DNA from 2 places in the Arthrobacter sp. FW306-05-C genome. Region 2 is predicted to be linked to the other one. Evidence: riboswitches for the same ligand, from Rfam matches in the RefSeq annotation. Region 2 holds a riboswitch; the other holds the start of a gene.
The links. A riboswitch is a leader RNA that binds a small molecule or an ion and turns the genes downstream of it on or off. The one in region 2 is predicted to bind cyclic di-AMP.
Positions count from the first base shown of each region.

Region 1: linked by a shared signal. The riboswitch ahead of LFT44_RS11090 (C40 family peptidase) and the one ahead of LFT44_RS08565 (NlpC/P60 family protein) in region 2 are both predicted to bind cyclic di-AMP.

Region 1 is NZ_CP084556.1:2,402,217-2,412,769, reverse strand. It holds gene LFT44_RS11125 (DUF4389 domain-containing protein) at 66-1,601, opposite strand; gene LFT44_RS11120 (universal stress protein) at 1,665-2,528, opposite strand; gene LFT44_RS11115 (AI-2E family transporter) at 2,635-3,780, opposite strand; gene LFT44_RS11110 (hypothetical protein) at 3,910-4,341, shown strand; gene LFT44_RS11105 (mycothiol transferase) at 4,392-4,916, shown strand; gene LFT44_RS11100 (ribonuclease Z) at 4,909-5,838, shown strand; gene LFT44_RS11095 (protein adenylyltransferase SelO) at 5,842-7,311, shown strand; gene LFT44_RS11090 (C40 family peptidase) at 7,421-8,260, opposite strand; cyclic di-AMP (ydaO/yuaA leader) riboswitch at 8,264-8,434, opposite strand; gene LFT44_RS11085 (TraR/DksA family transcriptional regulator) at 8,725-9,084, shown strand; gene LFT44_RS11080 (DNA alkylation repair protein) at 9,081-9,611, shown strand; gene LFT44_RS11075 (DUF1810 domain-containing protein) at 9,633-10,076, shown strand; gene LFT44_RS11070 (glucose 1-dehydrogenase) at 10,114-10,553, opposite strand, start outside.
Region 2 is NZ_CP084556.1:1,844,894-1,855,446, reverse strand. It holds gene LFT44_RS08585 (multicopper oxidase family protein) at 1-953, opposite strand, end outside; gene LFT44_RS08580 (metal-sensitive transcriptional regulator) at 1,337-1,657, shown strand; gene LFT44_RS08575 (heavy-metal-associated domain-containing protein) at 1,677-1,901, shown strand; gene LFT44_RS08570 (heavy metal translocating P-type ATPase) at 1,961-4,192, shown strand; gene LFT44_RS08565 (NlpC/P60 family protein) at 4,289-5,062, opposite strand; cyclic di-AMP (ydaO/yuaA leader) riboswitch at 5,066-5,263, opposite strand; gene LFT44_RS08560 (heavy-metal-associated domain-containing protein) at 5,508-5,825, shown strand; gene LFT44_RS08555 (hypothetical protein) at 6,060-6,530, shown strand; gene LFT44_RS08550 (DUF305 domain-containing protein) at 6,665-7,306, shown strand; gene LFT44_RS08545 (F510_1955 family glycosylhydrolase) at 7,421-8,284, shown strand; gene LFT44_RS08540 (cytochrome c biogenesis CcdA family protein) at 8,288-9,037, shown strand; gene LFT44_RS08535 (multicopper oxidase family protein) at 9,078-10,553, shown strand, end outside.

The DNA.
Region 1 (10,553 bases), 560 kb from region 2:
TTGCTTTAACCCGCGCTGTCACGCCTATCTTGCCTGCACGAGTGGGACCGGGCCAGGGTCCAAGGTCACGGCGCCCCGGCAGGGGGCACGCCGGCCGGCGGAATGGCCACCCCGGACCATGCCGGTTCGGTTGCGCCCTGGTCCAGCCGGAACGGCGGATATTCGTCCCGCATCAGTGCGGTGTACACCAGGACCCGGTAGATCCAGCGGTCAACGCCGAGGATGAAATCGAACAGCGGGCGCTGGTAGCGGCCCGTGAACAGCAGGATCACTGCCGCTATCAGGACCAGCAGCCCCAGCAGGGACGGGCCCGCTTCCTGGACATATGTCGTCCCGCCGAAGTTGTTTTCCGCCCGCCACCGCCACGTGGTGTTGGTAAAGGCAGCGACCACCAGCAGGTGCGGGATCGACAGCAGCCACCATTTCACCAGGACCAGGCCGCGGGACAGCCGCTCCGGGTAGTCGACGTCAAAGTCGGCGGGGTAATTGGTGCGCTTCAGTGTGAACGGCGGGTACAGGTCGGTGCCGACGGCGGCGTAGGCGTAGAACGCCACCCGCCAGTTCCACCGCATGACGCCCACGTTGAAGTCGAACAGTGCCCGCGGGTAGCGGCCGGTGAACAGGATGCCGAACCCGGCCACGATGGTGGTGATGACGAAGGCGAACCAGAGGAAGAAGAGCAGGATGAAATGCGGAATCGCCAGGAACCACTTCACCAGCCACATCCACCGCGACAGGGCCGGGTCGATGTCCCCGAAGAGCCTTGCGGGGTAGCCGGGGGCACCTGGCACCGGGGTGAAGGTTTCAGAGGGCGGCGCGGCCCCGGGTGCCGGGGGTGCTCCGACCACCGGCGCCGGGTACACAGGTGCGCCTCCCGCCGGCCCGCTGTAGGGAGGCTCACCGGCAGGTGGTCCTGCGGAAGGATGCGCGGCGTGCCGTCCAAGGCCGGACGCCCCCAGGATGATGAGGGGAATGCCGATCACCAAGGCAATGATCCCGCCTACCAGCAGGCCCGTTGCTGCCGGCTGGAAGAGGTCCGAGTGGAAGCCTGCCTGCAGCCGCACATCCACCCCTTGGGAGGCGTCGGCGTTCATCACCACCACTTCCCAGGCGCCGGGCGCGATGTTCCAGGTGAGCTCCTGCTGCCCGGATCCTGTTGCGGAGGCGCTCCAGAAGCGCTGGTCGGCAGGCGGGGTTGCAGGATTGTTGCCCGGAACGTCGCGGTAGTCCGCACGGAAGGGCTGCTGCCGGATGTTCAGCAGCTCCGAGTGATGCACGCCTGACAGGTACTGCTCCACGTCGGCCTGCCGGCCAATGCCAATGAACACGGGCTTGTCCGGCGTTACTGATGCAGCCCGCAGCCTCAGCTTTCCGATGTCAAAGGGCAGCCTGCCGGGAACGTCCTCGCCGATGGCGTCGGCCCGAGGCGAGGTGAGGGCAAAGGAATTGACGGAAAACCGTGACGTACCGGACGTCAGGTAGCCGTCGCCCTGGATGGTTCCCACCGCTGAGGCCACGGCTCCGCCCGCCAGTGCGGCCAAACCGGGGAGCGTGATGAGGATCCCGAGGATCAGCATGATGATGGCAGCGGGCTTTTTCATGGCGTCGAACCTTCGGCGTACGGAATACGGAGTGCCGGCAGGAGGACCGGCAGGCGGTGCAGCCTACATCGTGCGGGCAGCGTCAGTCCGGGTGATGATCACGGGGCACGGAAGGTGCTTGAGGACGCCGTGAGCGGTGGAACCGAGCAGGAGGCGTTTAAAGGCGCCCCGGCCGCGGCTGCCCACCACCAGCAGCCTTGCCCCGGCTGCGGCCTCCACCAGGGCGTCCACCGCGCGCCGTTCGGTATCAAGGCGCTGGTGCACGATCAGGTCCGGGTAGTCTTCCTTGAGCCCTGCCACCGCTTCGGACAGCACCACGCGTTCCTCGTCAGCGATGAGGTCCGCCATGGCTGCGGGCGACAGGCCGGCGTCGATGACAGGATCCGGGACATCAACGGCATAAACGACAGTGAGTTCGTCGCCTTCGCGGTCTGCCTCCGCGGCCGCAAAGGCGACGGCCTGGGTCGACTCGGGGGATCCGTCGATGCCGACCACCACTCCGGCCCTGCCTTCAAGGTCCTGGGTTCCGACGACGGCCACAGGGACTTTGGCGGCAGTGGCCACCTGGAGTGCGCGGTCGGCAAGGGTGCCGCCGAGATGGCCGCTGCCGGAACCGATGACCATCATCGAGGTCCTCTTGGAGTACTTGGCCAGGGATCCACCCACGCTGCCGGTAAGCAACTCTGTTTCAGCGGTGATGGGCACCGTTCCTTCGAGGCGTCCGGCGGCGGTCTTCAGGAGTTCTTCCCCGGCCTGTTGAAGCGTTCCGAACCACGGGTAGGGTTCGGCAACCCACCGGTCGTCCACCACGTGGAGGATCACCAGGGGCAGGTTTGCGCGGTGGGCGCGCCGGGCGGCCCACAGGACGGCGGACTGGCTTTGCGCTGAGTCGTTGGTGCCCACAGCAATGGGTTTCTGGGATGTCATGGCCGCGCTTCCTGCTTGTCGTTAACTGGCTCCTGCCTTTCAAGACTGGCCCGGGTGCCACCGGTGCTCTAGGGCCAGAAGTCACAGAAGCGCTGTTCAGGGCGCATTACGCGCCGGGCGCTGGCGGAGCAATAGGCTCCGGGCCGGGTGTTTCCCTTTCGGCCAGCGTCTTGTAGATGGTCCAGCCGACGGCGGCCAGCGGCACGGCCAGCAGCGCACCGATGACGCCTGCCAGCGTCGCCCCCGCGGCCAGTGCCAGGATGATCACCAGCCCGTGGATCCGCAGGACCCGGCCCATGAAGAAGGGCTGGAGGATATGGTGCTCAAACTGGTTGGCCGCGACCAGGATCACCAAAACCACCAGCGCGGGAACTGGCCCGTTCTCCACCAGGGCCACCAGCACCGCCAGGCTGCCGGCGGTGGTTGCGCCAATAATGGGAATGAAGCCGCCCAGGAAGACCACCGCGGCCAGGGGGACGGCCAACGGAACTTGCAGGATCAGGAGCCCGGCCAGGACGATGATGGCGTCGATGGCCGCGATGATGAGTGTCCCGCGGACGTAGCCGCCCAGCACCACGATGCTGCGTTCGGCCGCCAGGTGCGCCTTTCCTTGGCGGGTCCCGGGGAGGAAGCCGATCAGGAAGCCGCGGATCTTCTCACCGTCCTTGAGGAAGAAGAACAGGACCACGGCAGTCAAGACTGAACCCGCCACGATTTCCCCGGCCGTCCGTAGCCCCGTCAATGCGTCGGCGCCCAAACTTCCTCCCGCCAGGAACTTCTGGAACTCGCTGCGGGCCGCGTCGATCTGGTCACTGATCAGGGCCACGGGACCGGTGGTGATGAATTGCTGCAGTTGGCCAATACCTGCTTCTGCCCGGGCTGCCAGGACGGAGGCCTGCTGCCGGACGAGGGCGATGATTCCGCCGACCACGCCGGCAGCCACCACCAGGATCACCAGGAATGAGGACAGTACGGCCAGGGCGCGCGGCCAGCCCCGGGCTGCAAGCCAACGGACGGCAGGAGCCATCGCCGACGCGAGGATCAACGCAACCAGTACCGGGATGGTGACAAGCGGGACGCGGATGGCGGCCGAGACCACTACCCAGGCAAGCGCCAAAACTGACAATGCCTGGATGGCGCGGATGCTGGCCCGGCCTAATCCATCGGTCCACATAAAGGACATCCGGGCGGTAAAGGACTGGGGCCGGGACGGCTGTGCCGCGGACCCGTCCGGGGACATATTCGGTTTCATGGGATTCTCCTTGCTTGCCCTCACGTTCTGTCCCATTTGCCTGTTCCTTACCCATGACGGTTCACATCCACCCCAGTTCGTCAGTATGCTTACTATTGTTCGCTGTACGACAACGTGAAAGGCATCATCATGACTGAGCAGAACGTCCCTGACGATGAGCTGGAAGTTGTGGAGGAGGACGACGTGCTTCTCGATGAAACTCCCGGCGCGGCATCGTCCCTGGAACTGGACCCCGTGATGGGGGAACCCGACAACTACCCCGGTGCTGCGGAGAACAATCCGGAACGCTGGCGGGAGGACCCCCTGCTGCAGGACGAGGCCGTCTCGGGTGAAGAGGAGGACTTCCTGAGCGACCAGACACTGCGGGACGAAAGCGCCCAGGCCCGCTACCGCGCCGGCGACGAGCAGGTGCCCCCGGATACGCCCACGCTTGGGGAGGCAGCGGCCGATGTCGATTTCGGCGAAAACCCCACCGGTCCTGAAGCGGACGCCAGTGACGACGAGGAAAACTTCGGCGGCTCGCCGCTCAGCCAATTCGAGCCCGACGACCTGGAACGCTAGCAGCTGAAGGTCCGGGCCCGCGGGGTCCGGACCGGTGGGAAGGGAGACAGATGCAATCCAAGGAACTGCTGCTGGAGGCCTTCGACCGGCTCCCGGCCCTCGTCCGCCAAGTTCTGGAGGGGCTCAGCGAGGCGGACCTGCAGCGCCGCCCTGCCGGCAACGGCAACTCCATCGGTTGGCTGATCTGGCACACGGGCCGGGTGGAAGATGCGCAGGTGGCCTCCGCCTTCGGGCTGGAGCAGGTGTGGACGGGAGAAGGCTTTGTATCCCGTTTCGGGCTCCCGCTGGCGGAGCGGGACACGGGCTACGGCCACACAAGTGAACAGGTGGACACCGTCAGGGCGACCGGCGAAGTCCTGCAGGAATACTACGATGCGGTCCACCGGCAGACCGCCAGGGCCCTGCAAGGTATTGATGATCCGGACCTGGACCGTGTGGTCGACAGGCATTGGGACCCGCCCGTAACCCTTGGGGTGCGGCTGGTCAGCATCCTGGGGGACTGCCTGCAGCACCTTGGCCAGGCTGCCTACGCCAAAGGGCTGCATGCGGAGATGGCGGACGCCCCCGGTGCGTGAACTCGTGGTGCTGGGCACGGCCTCCCAGGTTCCTACGCGCACACGGAATCAGAACGGCTACTTCCTTCGCTGGGACGGCGAAGGACTTCTGTTTGACCCCGGCGAGGGCACCCAGCGCCAGATGATCCATGCCGGGGTGTCGGCCAGCCGCATCACCAGGATTTGCCTCACGCACGTGCACGGTGACCACTGCTACGGCCTGCCGGGGGTACTGTCCCGAATGGCCCTGGACGGCGCCGCACACCCCGTTCACCTGCATTACCCGGCCTCCGGAGACCAGGTGGTCCGGGCCCTCTTGGCGGTCAGTTCACCCGGCATCGACCTGCGGCTCCATCCGTACTCCGGCTCCGGCCCCGTGGCGGACGGCCTCGAGATCCGGCCTCTTAGGCACCGCATTGAAACGTACGGATACCTGCTCACCGAGCCTGACGGCCGCACCTTCCTACCGGAGCGGCTGCGGGCGGCAGGAGTCCAAGGGCCCGACGTCGGCACGCTGCAGCGCCAGGGGTACCTCGGAGCAGTCACGGTGGAGGACATGAGCATTCCCAGGCCCGGCCAGCGCTTCGCGTTCATCATGGACACCGCGCCGTGCCCGGGCGCGGAGGAACTGGCCGACGGCACCGACCTGCTGGTCGCTGAGTCGACCTTCAGCGACGACGACGGCGGGCTGGCGAAGCAGTACCTGCACCTCACCGCCGGACAGGCAGGGGAGCTGGCGGCATCCGGAAAGTCCCGGACCCTGGTGCTCACACACTTTTCCGCACGCTATGGCGACGACATGTCCCGGCTTGCGGAGCAGGCGCAGGCACGTGCTGGGGGAACCACCGTCATTGCAGCCCATGACCTGCAGCGCATAGCCGTTCCCCCGCGGCGGCAACCGGAGCGGGAAGCGGCGGGCCATAACGACGGCGATAGGGTTTAAACCATGACGGCAGCAGCTGAATCCACAGTGGCCCTTGATGGCCGCTTCGCACGTGAACTGTCAGAACTCGCTGTTCCCTGGCAGGCCGAGGAAGCCCCCAACCCAGGGCTCCTTGTCCTGAACGAGGAGCTGGCACGGGAGCTGGGACTGGACCCGGAGTACCTGCGCAGCCCCGAAGGTGTACGGCTGCTGGCGGGAAACCATGTTCCGCCTGGCGCCACGCCCGTTGCGCAGGCGTATGCAGGCCACCAGTTCGGAGGATACTCACCCCTGCTCGGGGACGGACGGGCCCTCCTGCTGGGTGAGGTCACGGACCGCAACGGACGGCTCCTTGACCTCCACCTCAAAGGCTCGGGGCGCACGCCTTTCGCCCGCGCCGGGGACGGCCGTGCCGTCGTCGGGCCTATGCTGCGCGAGTACCTCGTCAGCGAGGGGATGTACGCCCTGCACATCCCCACCACCCGTTCGCTCGCAGTCGTGGCAACAGGCCGCCAAGTCCGGCGCGACGACATGCTGCCGGGCGCCGTCCTGGCCCGGGTGGCAAGCAGCCACCTGCGCGTGGGCAGCTTCCAGTACGCGCGTGCCACCGAAAACATGGATCTCCTGAAGCGGTTGGCGGACCACGCCATCAGCAGGCATTACCCGCACGCCGCCGACGCCGACAACCCCTACCTTGAGCTGTTCGCCTCGGTCGTCTCGGCCCAGGCGGAATTGGTGGCCCGCTGGATGCTGGTGGGATTCGTGCACGGGGTCATGAATACGGACAACATGACCATTTCAGGGGAGACCATCGACTACGGCCCGTGCGCGTTCATGGACGCGTTCAATCCCGCAGCCGTTTACAGTTCCATCGACGTCAGCGGCCGCTACGCCTACGCGAACCAGCCGGTTCTTGCTGAATGGAACCTTGCCCGGCTCGCCGAGGCGATGCTGCCGCTCATCCATGAAGCCCAGGAGCAGGCGGTTGCGCCCGCAGTGGAGGTGCTCGGCGGCTTCCGGGGCCACTACAGCAGGGCGTGGACCGGTGGCATGAATGCCAAGCTCGGCCTTGGCAGCCGCGGGGGAAGTGACGAGGAAACCACGTCCGCTTTGGTGGACGGCGCCCTTGCCATCCTGAAGGACGGTCCCGTGGACTACACCCTCTTCTTCCGTAACCTGGGCAAGGCCGCCCGTGGCGACCTTCGTCCGGTGCGCGGCATGGTTCTTGATCTGGCTGCGTTTGATTCCTGGGCGGAGCGGTGGCAGGCACTCGAACCGGACGCGGAGCTGATGGACAACGTCAACCCGGCGTACATTCCCAGGAACCACCTCGTGGAGGAGGCATTGGCCGCTGCCACGGCCGGAGACCTGTCACCCTTGCAGCAGCTTTTGGAGGCAGTCAGTGACCCCTTCACCGAGCGGCCCGGGCTGGAACGCTACGCCGAAGGCGCCCCCGAGGACTTCGGCAACTATATGACCTTCTGCGGGACCTGACGGCTGCGGGGGCAGGCGGCGGATGCGACAGGAGGGCGGCAGCCGGATGACCGGCTGCCGCCCTCCTGTCTAATGCCTGCGCTGTTGGGCGCCTGCGGTGATGCGAAGACTAGGCGACGCGGACCGCTGAGTAGCCGCCGAGCCAGCTGATGGAGTGCACCTGGGTGTCGTAGCCGTTCACGCCACCGCTGACAACCTGGCCGTTGCCGGCGTAAACGCCAACGTGGCCGGAGGTGATGATCAGGTCGCCGGGCGCAGGAGCGCCGACCACGGTGCCGTACTGGAAGAACTGGGTGGGGGCAAGATCGCCAACGGACTTGCCCACCGAGCGCAGCGCCTTCTCAACCATGGCAGTGCAGTCCTGCTTGATGCCCAGCTGGCCGTAGGCGTTTGCCAGGATGGCAGCGCCGGTGCCGCTGCCGGTGGGGGCGGACACGGGGGTGGCCGAGGCGTAGGACATGTTCATGCCGGTGTTGGCCGGAGCGGCGGCTGCGGTCTGCACGGGTGCTGCTGCAGGGGCCGGAGCCGGTGCCGGTGCCGCGGTGTAGCCGGCGGCGGGGATCTGGATCTGGTCGCCCGGGTAGATGATCGAGGACAGGCCCAGTCCGTTGGCGGACAGGACGCTGTTCAGGCTGACGCCATTAGCAGACGCAATGGCACCCAGGGTATCGCCGGAAACTACGGTGTGGACGCTGCCTGCTGCCGCTGCCGGGGCCGCAACAGGTGCGGAGTACGCCTGCACGTTGGTCTTTTCCGTGGTGTCAGGGCCGGTGACACCGGCGTGGGCCGGGGCGCCGACGCCGAAGGCAATGCCGGACGCTGCAGCAACTGCGAGCGCGGGGCGGCCCAGCGAGCGGGCCTGGGACTTGGCTGTCACGGCGAGGCCCTCGAGAACAATGGAGCGGGCCGGAGTTGCGCGGTGACGGGCAGTGGTGGAATTTTTTGACACGGTTGATCGCCTCTCCCATGCCTGCGGGGTGAGCTGTCGGGTTCGGGCTGGAGATACCCGGCCGGAAGCAACCCCGTAATGGACGGAGGCGCTATCGACTTAACCCCAAGGCCACAAGTGGCCGCGGAAACTTGGTTCCCCCGTCCCTGCCAGCTGGAGCGGTTGTATCCCATGATCAGTGGCAGGGCTCGGCATACTGATGGGAATGTCCCGTCTGAGAGGGACACCTGAAGACCATAACCCACATGCGGTGGCATTGTCACATTTGGATAACATACGAGGTTCCCCTCTCGAATTCCGCAAACGTTTGGACGTTACGGCTGTTACCGGTGTCGACCTCGGCTAATAGCCGGGCTTGCAGGATAGGTAACGGCCCGGACACGGACACGGGATGTTTGCCGCGGCTCCATCGCACTGGCCGTTTCCATTCAGGCGCTCCGCGATCCGACCGCTAGGCTGTTTGTATGCCAGATTTCGACCGGTTCCGGGTACTGCTCGAAGAGGAGCGGGCGCGGCGCCTGGAGTTGCTGCCGGCGCTGCGGGCTGACATCCAGGCAGCGAATTCGGCCCGGCAGGACTCCAATGTCGATGACGAGCACGATCCCGAAGGGGCCACGATCGCGTTTGAGCTCTCGCAGGCTTCGGCGCTCCTGAAGCAGAGCTCGGCCGGCCTGGACCAGATTGACGCGGCGCTGGCCCGCCTGGCAGCGGGGACCTATGGAGCCTGCGCCGTGTGCGGGGAGCCCATTGCGGAGGGCAGGCTGGAAGCGCGCCCCTGGACACCGTTTTGTATCCGCCACGCCTCGTCCGGTCGGGGACGATGACTGGCCCTGCGGATGTGGTGTCCGCGGCGGCGGAGTTCGTTGACCGGACCCTCCAGAACGAGGGCGCCTGGTACCGGGCGGACGACGTCGGGAACCGGCTTGGCTGGGTGCTGGACTCTTACGGTTCCTCCATCGGAGCGGTGCGCGGCACGGTGCGCGATGCCCTGCGCAAATTCAAGAACCTGGACCACGACACCACGGTGATGCTTGCGTCCACCCTGTGGGGACAGCCCCGGCCCGGCTCCCGCCCCGTGTTTGAGCGCCGGTTGGCGGCCGTGGTGCTGCTGCAGTCACGGGTGCGGCTGCTCAGGCACTCGGACCTGACCCGGCTGGAAGGCTTCCTTCGTTCTGCCCAGGCTGCAGACCTGATCCAGCCCCTCCTGGGCGACGTCCTGGTGCCGCTGCTGTCCGGCCTCGGGGAGCGCGAGCGGCAGCGGGCCAACGCGGTCCTGGCTCGGTGGCGGGACGACCCCGACCCGCAGCTTCAGGCGGCGGCAGCCGCCCTTGAAAAAGATTTGACCCTTTGACCTCGAAACCGGGAGATCCGCATGAATGAGCACTTTGACCTTGACCGTTTTGTTGCCGCGCAAAACAGCGGCGGCACCTATGACCAGGCGCTGGGGGAGCTGCAGGTCGGCAGGAAGTCCGGCCACTGGATGTGGTTCGTCTTCCCGCAGATTTCCGGGTTGGGGCAGAGCGCAATGTCCCGCAAATACGCCATCTCCTCACTCGCAGAGGCCCGTGCCTACCTGGATCATGAGGTACTGGGGCCGCGGCTCCTGGAGTGCGCCCTGGTCCTGGCCAACCATGCAGACCAGTCCGCGGAGGACATCTTCGGCGGCATCGATGCCAGGAAGCTGCGGTCGTCCATGACACTGTTTCTCCGGGCGGCACCCGGAGAAACAGTGTTCAAGACTGTCCTGGCCCAGTTCTTCGACGGCGAGCCTGACCCTGCCACCGATGAGATCCTGGCTGGCCAGGCCGCTGGCTGACGCCGGGTTGGCGGATCAGCCAGGCCCGGGGAACCGGCTAGGGCGTGGGGCTGCCGCCGTTGACGTTCAGTGTTTCCCCTACCACGTAGCTGGACTCGGGTGAAGCCAGGAAGACGTAGGCGGGTGCCAGCTCCGCGGGCTGTCCTGCCCGGCCCAGGGGAGTCGACTGGCCGAATTCCGGCAGCTGCTCCTTGGGCTGGCCGCTGCTGACCTGCAATGGCGTCCAGATGGGACCCGGGGCCACGGCATTCACCCGGATTCCCTTGGGTGCCAGCTGCTGTGCCAGTCCCTTGGTGAAGTTGTTGATGCTGGCCTTGGTGGTGGCGTAGTCCACCAGGGTGGGGGACGGGTTGTACGCCTGGATGGAGGTGGTGTTGATGATGGTTGAGCCGGCCGGCATGTGCGGGACGGCGGCCTTGGTCAACCAGAACATCGCATACACGTTGGTCTTGAGGGTGTGGTCGAACTGCTCGTCGG
Region 2 (10,553 bases):
ATGTCCATGCCGTGCAGGTGCATTGAGTGGGTCATGCTCGAAGCGTTGTAGAGCCTGATCTGTACCAGATCGCCTTCGTTGATGTTAATTGGTTCCCCAGCTGCATCGCCTGTTTTGCCGTTGATGGTATTGAAGGGCCACATTCCACGTCCGTCGGGTTTTGGTACGGCCGGGGCTCCATTGCTGATCGTCATCCCGTCATCGGCAGAAGGGTTGAATTGCTGGAGCGTCATCGCTACGTCTACCTGTGGGTTGTCTTTTGCCGCGGTTTGCCTGGGCAGAATTGTTATCATTCCGGCAAGGCCTCTCGGTTCCTGCTTGGCCGTGTTTGTATGGGTGTGGTACGCGAAGGTTCCGGCATGGCCCGGGGCGTAGGCAGGATAGGTTACTGACTTCCCCGGCTGGACGGGCTTAAAATCGATGCCTGCCACGCCGTCGGCGTCATTGGGCTCGTGCGTGCCGTGTGGATGCAGGCTCGTTGGCTGATCCAGCTCGTTAGTGAGTACAAACTGGATCTTCTCACCTTCGTAGGCCACCAGGGTGGGGCCGGGCGCGGAAGCCTTACTGTCGTCGCTGCCCGTGACCTTCCAGCCGAGCACCTTGGCGGTTTCGATGGGGAACGTCGCAATCTGCTGCTTGAACTCCAAGGCGGTGAGCGTGAAGACCCGTGTGTCACCTTTAAGTTCGCCTTCGTAGTTACCCACGCTTGGTGTGATGGGCACCGTTGTGGCAACGGGACGACTGTTCGTGCCGCCGCCTTGGTCCACTGGAGCTTTCGCGATCGCTTGGCCACCCGTCAAGGTGATCGTCAGAGCCAGGGCGCTGGCCCCGGCGAGTACTTTTTCCTTAAGCCGCATGATGGATCTATCCTCCTCGTATTTCGCCGACTCGTCGCCGCCGGCCTTCGACGCCCCCCCCCTACCCACCGGCGTTCGCACCGGATCGAAGAACACTTCGATCCGGTATAGACAGTAGGTTGCTCTCCCCTCACGGCAATTGCAAGCCTGCTTACCTTCTTATGGGCAGGGTCCGCTGCCGGGGTTTTTGAAGCCGCGCTCCCAAGCCTGCGGTGAGGCGCCTTAGATCTGATGGATGACTTTGACGGGTGAGGGAGCTGCAGCAGGAACACGCGGCAATTTCATCCCCGTACCATTCCGGACCACCGAGACTTCACCGCCGGCGCATGGTTCTACTGGGTTAACGCGTTCACCATTCGAACGCTCTCTACATCGTCTGGGCCCTGCGGAACGCATGTGCCATGCACCAGATATTCCTGCTGGCACTTGCTAGGTACCCCCCCGGGGTATATAATCGGATTGCGCTGAAAGGAATTCCGATGATTCAGAACATTGATAGCCTCCCTTCCGCCGATGCGGCGGACTACGGGTACAGCAGCGAAAAAGAGGCTTACCTGCGACGCCTGAAGCGTATTGAAGGCCAAGTGCGCGGGATCGCCCGCATGGTCGGTGAAGACGCCTACTGCATCGACATCCTGACCCAGGTCGCGGCCGTGAACAAGGCGCTGCACGCGGTCAGCCTGGGCCTGCTCGAAGAACACATAGGACATTGCGTGGTGAATGCCGCGGCCGCCTCCGATGAGGCCGGCGAAGCCAAGGTCAAGGAAGCAACAGACGCCATCGGGCGCCTGCTGCGCTAAGGACGAAGGAGAAACCGTCATGAGCGTAAAGACAACTGTCAATATTTCCGGAATGCACTGCGGCCACTGCGTGGCGTCGGTGACCGAGGAACTGAGGGAGCTCGACGGGGTCACTGGTGTGGACGTGACACTGGACAAAGATGGCGTCTCGGCCGCCACCATCACCTCGGTAGCCGAGCTGGACCCCGAACAGATCGGTGCGGCGATAGCCGAAGCGGGCTACGCCGTCGTGGCCGGCGGTTAGGCGTGGGCACCGAAACCCTTGCCCCCGGCACCCGGATCCTCGAGCTGGACATCCAGGGCATGACGTGCGCGTCCTGCGTTGCCCGGGTCGAGCGGAAACTCGGCAAGCTCGAAGGCGTCGACGCCACCGTGAACCTGCCCCTGGAGTCGGCCCGGGTGACCGTCCCGGGCACCATATCCGACCAGCAGATCATCGACACTGTCACTGCCACGGGATACTCGGCCGCGCTCAAGACCGAACACAGCGCCCCGGAAGAGCCGCCAGCCGACGTGGAGCCGGCACAGCAAACCGGGCCTGGCGGGGATAAGGCGGCTGCGGCACGGGCAGCGGCCGGCAAGAGTCTGCGGCCCCGCCTCTACGTGGCAGCCCTCCTGACCCTGCCGGTCCTGGTGATCTCCATGGTCCCGGCCGCGCAGTTCCCGCACTGGGGCTGGGCGGCTCTGGTCCTCAGCACGCCGGTGATCAGCTGGGCCGCCTGGCCCTTCCACCGGGCCGCAGCCATCAATGCCCGGCACCTCGCCTCCACCATGGACACCCTGGTATCCATCGGCGTCAGCGCCGCCTTCTTTTTCTCGGCATGGCAGCTGCTGGCCGATCCGTTCATGACGGCACACCCCGTCATGAACATGAGCGGTCACGCCCTGTACTTCGAAGTCGCAGCCGTCGTCACCACCTTCCTGCTGCTGGGCCGCTATCTGGAAGCCAACGCCAAACAGCGCGCAGGCGACGCCCTGCGCGCGCTGCTGAACCTGGGCGCCAAGGAAGCCACCGTGCTCCGGGACGGAACAGAGTCCCGGGTCCCTGTTGAGCGGCTCGTCCCAGGCGACGTGTTCCTCGTCCGTCCGGGGGAAAAGATCCCCACCGACGGGTACGTCGTGGAGGGCCAGAGCGCCGTTGATACCTCCCTCATTACCGGTGAGGCGCTGCCTGTCGACGTGGGTGTGGACGATACGGTGATCGGGGCAACGATCAACACGAACGGTCGGCTGCTGGTCAAAGCCACCCGTGTCGGCAGTGAAACGACTCTCGCCCAGATGGGTCGGCTTGTCAGCCAGGCCCAGAGCGGCAAGGCAGCGATCGCCCGGCTGGCCGACCGGATCAGCGCCGTCTTCGTTCCGGTCGTGCTGGGAATTTCCGCCGCCACCTTCGCCGGATGGTTCCTTGGCGCCGGTAACCTGCAGGCGGCCTTCACCGCCGCAGTGGCTGTGCTCGTGATCGCTTGCCCGTGCGCGCTGGGGCTTGCAACACCGACGGCGCTGCTGACGGGAACGGGCCGGGGGGCGCAACTGGGCATCCTGATCAAGGGACCGCAGGTCCTCGAAGACACCAGGACTGTGGACACCATCGTGCTGGATAAGACCGGAACGGTCACCAGCGGCAAGCTGTCCGTGTCCGCTGTCCAGAGCCTGGACGGGACCGGCAGGAACGAGCTGCTCACCCTGGCCGGGGCAGTGGAAGCGGCAAGCGAACACCCGGTAGCACACGCCGTCGCCCGGGCAGCAAGGACGACGGCGCCGCTGCCGGCGGTCACCGACTTTGTCAGCGCAGCCGGCGGCGGCGTCCGCGGGACCGTCAACGGACACGCAGTCGTCGTCGGACGCGCAGGCTGGCTGCGGGACAACGGCATCAACGAACCGGCCGATGGCCAGCAGATGCTGCGAACGCTGGAGGACTCCGGCGCCACGGTGGTATGGGTCGGCATCGACGGAGAACCCGCAGGACTGATCAGCCTCACCGACACCGTCAAACCCGGTTCGGCCGCCGCGATCGCGCGGCTGAAGGACCTGGGGCTGCGTCCCGTGCTGCTCACCGGCGATAACGCCTCGGCCGCGTTAACCGTCGCCGCGCAGGTCGGCATCCCGGCCGAGGATGTGCTGGCCGGGGTCCTGCCTGAAGGCAAGGTGGCCGCCGTGCGCCGGCTGCAGGACGCCGGAGCGACAGTGGCCATGGCCGGGGACGGCGTGAATGACGCTGCAGCCCTGGCCCAGGCCGACCTGGGCATCGCCATGGGCAGCGGCACCGACGTGGCCATCGCGGCCGCGGATCTGACGGTCATGGGAAGCGACCTGGGGCAGGTCGCTCAAGCCATCGAACTGTCCCGCCGCACACTGGGCACGATCAAGACCAACCTGTTCTGGGCGTTCTTCTACAACGCCGTCGGCATCCCGGTCGCCGCGCTGGGGCTGCTCAACCCGATGATCGCAGGCGCTGCGATGGCCGCCAGCTCAGTTCTGGTGGTTACCAACTCCTTGCGGCTGCGCCGCTTCGGGCGCCCCGCAGTGAGCATGTAATTACTCCCCGCCCGTGAGGCAGGGATGCTGAAGGCCGGTGATGCAGTGCCCCCAAGGCACTGCATCACCGGCCTTCAGTGGTCTGTGGATGGCCGCTTATTTTCCGGCGCGGACGAAGGTGACGGCGCCCTTGGCGGTCATCCAGGTCAGGGGGTGGACGGCGGTTTCGTTCCTGCCGTTCAGGCCGGAGCTGAGGACCTGGCCGTTGCCGACGTAGATCCCGACATGGCCCGGCTGCATGACCATGTCGCCGGGCTGCGGGTCGGTGACTACCGTTCCGTAGTTCATGAACTGCATCGGGCCAAGGTCCCCGACGGGGATGCCGGCCGCGTTGAGGGCGTTCTCCACCAGCCGGGTGCAGTCCTGGATCATGCCGATCTGGGCATAGGCGGAGGAAACCATGATGGCGTTGATGCCGCCGGCTGCCGGTGCTGCCACGGGGGCGGCAGCAGCAGGGGTCACCGTGACCTGGGCCTTCGCCGGCGCTACCGCTGCGGTCACCGCGGGCGCCACGGGGGCCTTGGGTGCCTGCGCTGCGACCGGTTTGGGTGCTTCCACGACCGGAGCCGGGGTGGTCTCTACAACAGGACGCTCGAAGGAAATCTGGACTGTGGCGTCGGCGCTGAGCGGCGTCTGGACCTGGTTGGTGACTTCCAGGTTTGAGGCCGGCTCCGCGTCGCGCTGGACCGGGGCGTCGGCTGCCTGGGCGGCGATGCCGCTGGTAAGGACAAGCCCGGACGCTGCGGCGATGACCGCGGCCTGGCGCCCGGCGGCACCGGCGTTACCGGCTACTGACCTGGACAGCACGGCAAGGGGACTGGTCTGGACGGGGACCGCGCGGCGGCGGCCGTGAGCTTTGCCATTGGGCATGAAAAGGCCTCTCCCACTGCCTGCGAGGTTAGCTGTCGGATTCGGATGGGAGACACCCGGCCGCACCGGTACATGAGTGGCACCAGGCACGGCTTCACCCCAAGACCTGCCCGAAGCAGGCCGCCATTGGGTTCCCCGTCTCTGCCGGACGAAAGTTGCGAATGGATCCCGGGCAGCGGCAGAGTTAGGCAAGTCTGCTCGGGAGTGCCGCACTTGGAGAAACGGGCACGGCTATGACCATACGTCACATCATCAACACTTGTCACATTCCGGTAACGCCGCGCCGGGCCACGTCTCCCCTCCCACTTGCAAACTTATACCCAGTGGGGGTATATTTTTGGATGTTGTCAGTGAAGTGGTATGTCCCGGCCGGTCCCTTGCACCTGCTCTCACAGCCGTTCAACCCCAGCGCCCATAAGTCCTTCGTCTAGGAATGGAAACTGACATGTGTGGAACTGAATCCCGTACCCAGCTGCCGCTTGCATCCTCAGCATCCGGGTGCAGCTGCTGCTCGACCCAAGACTCGGCTGTCCCGTCGGCAACGCCCGGAACCAGCGCCGTGGAATTCGCGGTGGATGGTCTTACCTGTGGGCATTGCGTTCAGACGGTCGAGAAGGCCGTCTCCTCCCTGGAGGGGGTCGAATCGGCTTCTGTCGAGCTGGTCCCGGGCGGCCGCTCGCGCCTGCTGGTAGGAGGCAGGGCAAATGAGGCTGCCGTGCGCGAGGCCGTCACCGCCGCCGGCTATACATTCGCGGCGAACTAGGCATTTCCCCCGGTAACTTCCTCCTTCCGGGCTCCGGAAGGAGGAACCGGTCCGGGCGGCTGGCCGGACAGGCCCGCCGCCTCTAACCAACGCCCCGCACCTCAACCGACGTGGGCGCAGTGAAACCGAATGCCGGCCGCGCACGTTGTACCAGCACGGCAGCGACTGGCCTGAAGCGGCGTGCCGGTAGGCTGAAGCTGTACTGCCGCCCTGGACTGAAAGGAGGAAGACCTCGTGACCGCATCATCCCAGCGCCGCCTCACCGCCTTCCTCCTGAGTGCGGGCTTCCTCGTAGCTGCCTTGGCCATCATCGCCGGGATCTTCGGCATGCACGTCATGACCGGCGCCCACGACATGGGTCCCGGTCACAGCATGACCGCAGCTGGCGAGGGTCCGGTCGTGCGGCTGCAGACCATGCCGGTCAGCCACTCCCATAAAACGATGACCGACGGTGCTGCTGAGGCTCCCGCTGTAGTCACCGGTTCATCCGCGTCGTCCTGTGCCCCGGCAGGGTCCTGCCCGGAGATGACGGCCGGTGCGGCTGCCTGCGTCCTGGCTCCGGGAACCACCACTCTCGCAGCCCCGCTTCCGGGAACAGCCTCCTATGAGCTGCCGGATTTCGGTGCCGCGGCCGCAGGGACAAGCACCTATTCCTACTCACCGGACAGCCCCTCCCCCGGTGACCTCTGTATCAGCCGAACGTAAACCCTTCCTCAGCGCCTTGCCCTGCACCAGCGCACCGTCCACCCGGCAGCGACAAACGGCCCAGCCGTCTTACCTAGGCTGCCACCTACAAGGCGTCCCCGTGCGCCGCTGATACTTTTGAGGACCTGATTTTCATGAAGAAGACCCTGACAATTTCTGCTGCCGCCATCGCCGCGGCCATCGCCCTTGCCGGATGCTCCACCGGATCCGGAAGCGGAACCTCCGAGACAAACAGCATGCCCGGGATGAACCACAGCAGCTCCGGGATGTTGTCATCCAGCCCCGCCCCGGCAACATCAGCAGCCGCTGCCGGGTTCAACGACGCGGACACCATGTTCGCGCAAATGATGATCCCGCACCACGCCCAGGCTGTGGAAATGAGCGACGTGATGCTCAAGAAGCAGAACATCCCCGCGGCCGTGACCGACCTGGCCACCAAGATCAAGGCAGCCCAGGGCCCGGAAATCGAGAAAATGACCGGCTGGCTTCAAAGCTGGGGCAAGCCCACCCAGGCGCCTACCGACATGGCCTCCAGCCACAGCATGGAAGGCATGATGGGCGAGGATGACATGGCCAAGCTCGACGCGGCCCAGGGCACCGAAGCCGCGAAACTGTTCCTGACCCAGATGATCGCCCACCACGAAGGGGCGGTCATGATGGCCAAGACCGAGACCACGGACGGCAAAAACGCCGACGCAGTCCAGCTCAGCAAGGACATCGTCAGCGCCCAGGAAACCGAAATCCAGGAAATGAAGGACCTGCTGGCCACCCTCTAGCCCGCGCCCCAATGGGTGCCGGCTCTCTTCCCCCTGGAGGCCGGCACCTCCCCTGTCACCCTTCCCGGTTACCCTGGTCCGCCCGGTTGGCCGGTCCAGTCTTTGGAGTTTCCCATGCCCCTGTACCCTTCCCGCCGTCACCTGACTGTCTCTGCACTTGCCGCAGCGGCCGCGCTGTTTACCTTGTCCGCCTGCTCCCCCGTCACGGCTGCCTCCACGGACGGGGCGTCCGCCCTGCCCAGCTCCCACGTCCATAGCTTGAGTGTCAACTCCGAAAGCGGGCAGGTACTGCTGGCGACCCATGAAGGGCTTTTTGACATCACGCAAAATCCCGGCGTCAAAGTCGGAGCGACAAATGATCTTATGGGTTTCGCGGCCGCCATGGATGAGGGTGTCTTTTATGCTTCCGGCCATCCCGGCAAGGACTCGAAAATGCCCAATCCTTTAGGCCTTGTGAAAACCGTTGACGGCGGAAGAACCTGGGAACAGGTCTCCCGGCAGGGGGAGTCGGACTTCCATGCACTCACGACCACTAAGTCCGGGCTTGTCGGCTTTGACGGGACGATGCGCACCAGCACCGACGGCAAGACATGGAGGACCGCTGGTGCCGGCTTCGCCCCGGCCGTCCTGGCCGGCAACCCTTACAGCGACACCGTGCTCGCAACGACCCCAGAAGGCGTTCAGCGGTCCGTAGACGCCGGCAACACCTGGAAGCCGGTGCCGGCGGCTCCGGTGATCCAGTTCGCCGCTTTCGCAAATGCTGCCGACGCAGCCGGCGTGGCACCCGACGGCACAGTGTATGTGTCCAACGACGGGGGTTCCAGCTGGAAGAACGCCGGAAAGATTGACGGTACCGTTCAGGCAATCGCGGCGTCCGAGGGATCAGAAGGCGGTCCCTGGATCTGGGCTGCAACGACCGCCGGACTTGTCGTCTCCACCGATGGCGGAGTCACTTTCCGCCCCGCCGACGCCGCCTGAGCCATGGACATCGGCGGCTTCTTTGCCTCCACCGTCACCTCCGGTGCGCTGCTGATCGCCATCCCGCTGGCCATGACAGCGGGCCTGGTGTCGTTCCTGTCACCCTGCATCCTGCCCCTGGTGCCCGGATACCTCGGCTTCGTCTCAGGCCTGACCGACCCCGCCCAGCCGAAAAACCGGCGCCGGGTCCTGGCGGGAGTGGGACTCTTCGTGCTCGGATTCGCCACCGTCTTCACCCTGTACGGGGCGGCGTTCGGGGCGATCGGCTCCTGGCTGCTGCGCTGGCAGGATGCACTGATGCGCGGTCTGGGGGCAATAGTGATCCTGATGGGCCTGGCTCTTCTGGGATTGGTGCCCTGGCTGCAGCAGACCCGCAAACTCACCCTCAGCCGAAAGACCGGCCTGGCCGGCGCCCCACTGCTCGGGGTCGTGTTCGGCCTGGGCTGGACCCCATGCATGGGACCGACCCTGAGCGCTGTCCTGTCGCTCAGCGTCACAACCGGCAGTGCAGGACGTGGAGCGTTGCTGGCGTTCGCCTACTGCCTTGGTCTTGGCATCCCCTTCGCCCTCACGGCCTTGGGACTGGGCTGGGTCAGCAACGCCCTGACCTTCATCCGCAGGCACATCCGGGCCGTCAACATCGTGGGCGCGTTAATGCTCATTGTCCTGGGCATCCTCATGGTCACCGGAGTCTGGGTCCGCTGGATCTACCAGCTGCAAAACCTCTCCGGGACCTTCCTCACCCCCATCTGACACCGGCGGGGCCGCAAGCTCCGCTCACAAAGGAAATCCTATGAATCACCATCTGGACCGGCGCCGCTTTTTGGGTCTATCGGTCGCCACCGCCGCGGCCGCAGCCCTGGCTGCGTGCACTGAGAGCACTAAACCCGGCACCGCGACCGTGCAACGCATCATGGCCGCGGACCCCGCCGTCGCCGAGTATGAAACCGCACGCCCCTCTTCGGGGAATACCGTCACGCAACCTCTGCAGGCAGGTGCCTTCACTGCCGCCGTGGCCGGCAAAACCATCACCACGTGGGGGTACAACGGGGCGTTGGCCGGACCGGCCATCCGCGCCAAGGCCGGAGACCGCCTGAGCGTGAACCTGGTCAATAATCTGAAGGACGCCACCAGCATTCACTGGCACGGGCTCGCCCTGCGCAATGACCAGGACGGCGTCCCTGGCCTCACCCAGGACCCTGTCAACGCCGGGGCCGAGTTCGCCTACGATTTCCGGCTCCCCCACCCCGGCACCTACTGGTACCACTCGCACGTCGAAATGCAGCGTGAACGCGCCCTCTACGGAGCGCTGGTTGTCGAGGACCCTGCAGAGGACCTCGTCTACGACAGGGACTGGGTCATCCTGCTCGACGACTGGCTCGACGGTATTACCGGCACCCCGGACGAGGTCGTGCAGGAGCTTTCCGGCGGCATGTCCATGCCCGGAATGGACCACGGATCGATGATGGGATCCAAACCCGCCCCCACGGCAGGAGCATCGGGCATGAAACACATGTTGATGGGCTCCCGCAGCGACTTCCTCGGCGGTGACGCCGGTGATGTCAGATACCCGTACCACCTGTTCAACTCAAAAGCCCCGGATGAGGCCGAAACCCTGGCCGCGAAACCGGGGGAAGTGATCCGGCTAAGGATCATTAACGCCGCCGGGGACACAGCCTACCGGGTCGGCGTACCGGGTCAAAAACTCACCCTCACCCACACGGACGGGTTCCCGGTCCAACACCAGGACGTCGACGCCGTGGTTCTCGCCATGGGCGAACGCATCGACGCACTCCTCACCGTCCGGGAGGGCTACACCCCGGTCATGGCACTGGCCGAGGGGAAGACCGGCCAGGCACTGGGTTACATCAGCACCGGCACGGGCAAGAAGCCCCTGCCCGCTGTACTCCCGAACAAACTGGACGGTGCCGTGGTCGACGGAGGACAACTGAAAGCCGATCCCAAAGTCACCCTCGCGGACAAGGCCCCGGACCGGACCCACGACGTCCACCTCACCGGCAGCATGATGAACTACGACTGGGGCATCAACGGCAAACGCTTCGACATGAACAACCCGTACGCCACCACCTTCGATATCAAGGCAGGTGAACGGGTCGAAGTGAAGTTCATCAACGACACTGACATGTGGCACCCTATGCACCTGCACGGTCACACCTTCCAGGTATCCGGTGGCGGGGCGCGCAAAGACACCGTCATCGTCCGGCCCAAACAGACGGTCACGGTCATCTTCGACGCCGACAACCCGGGT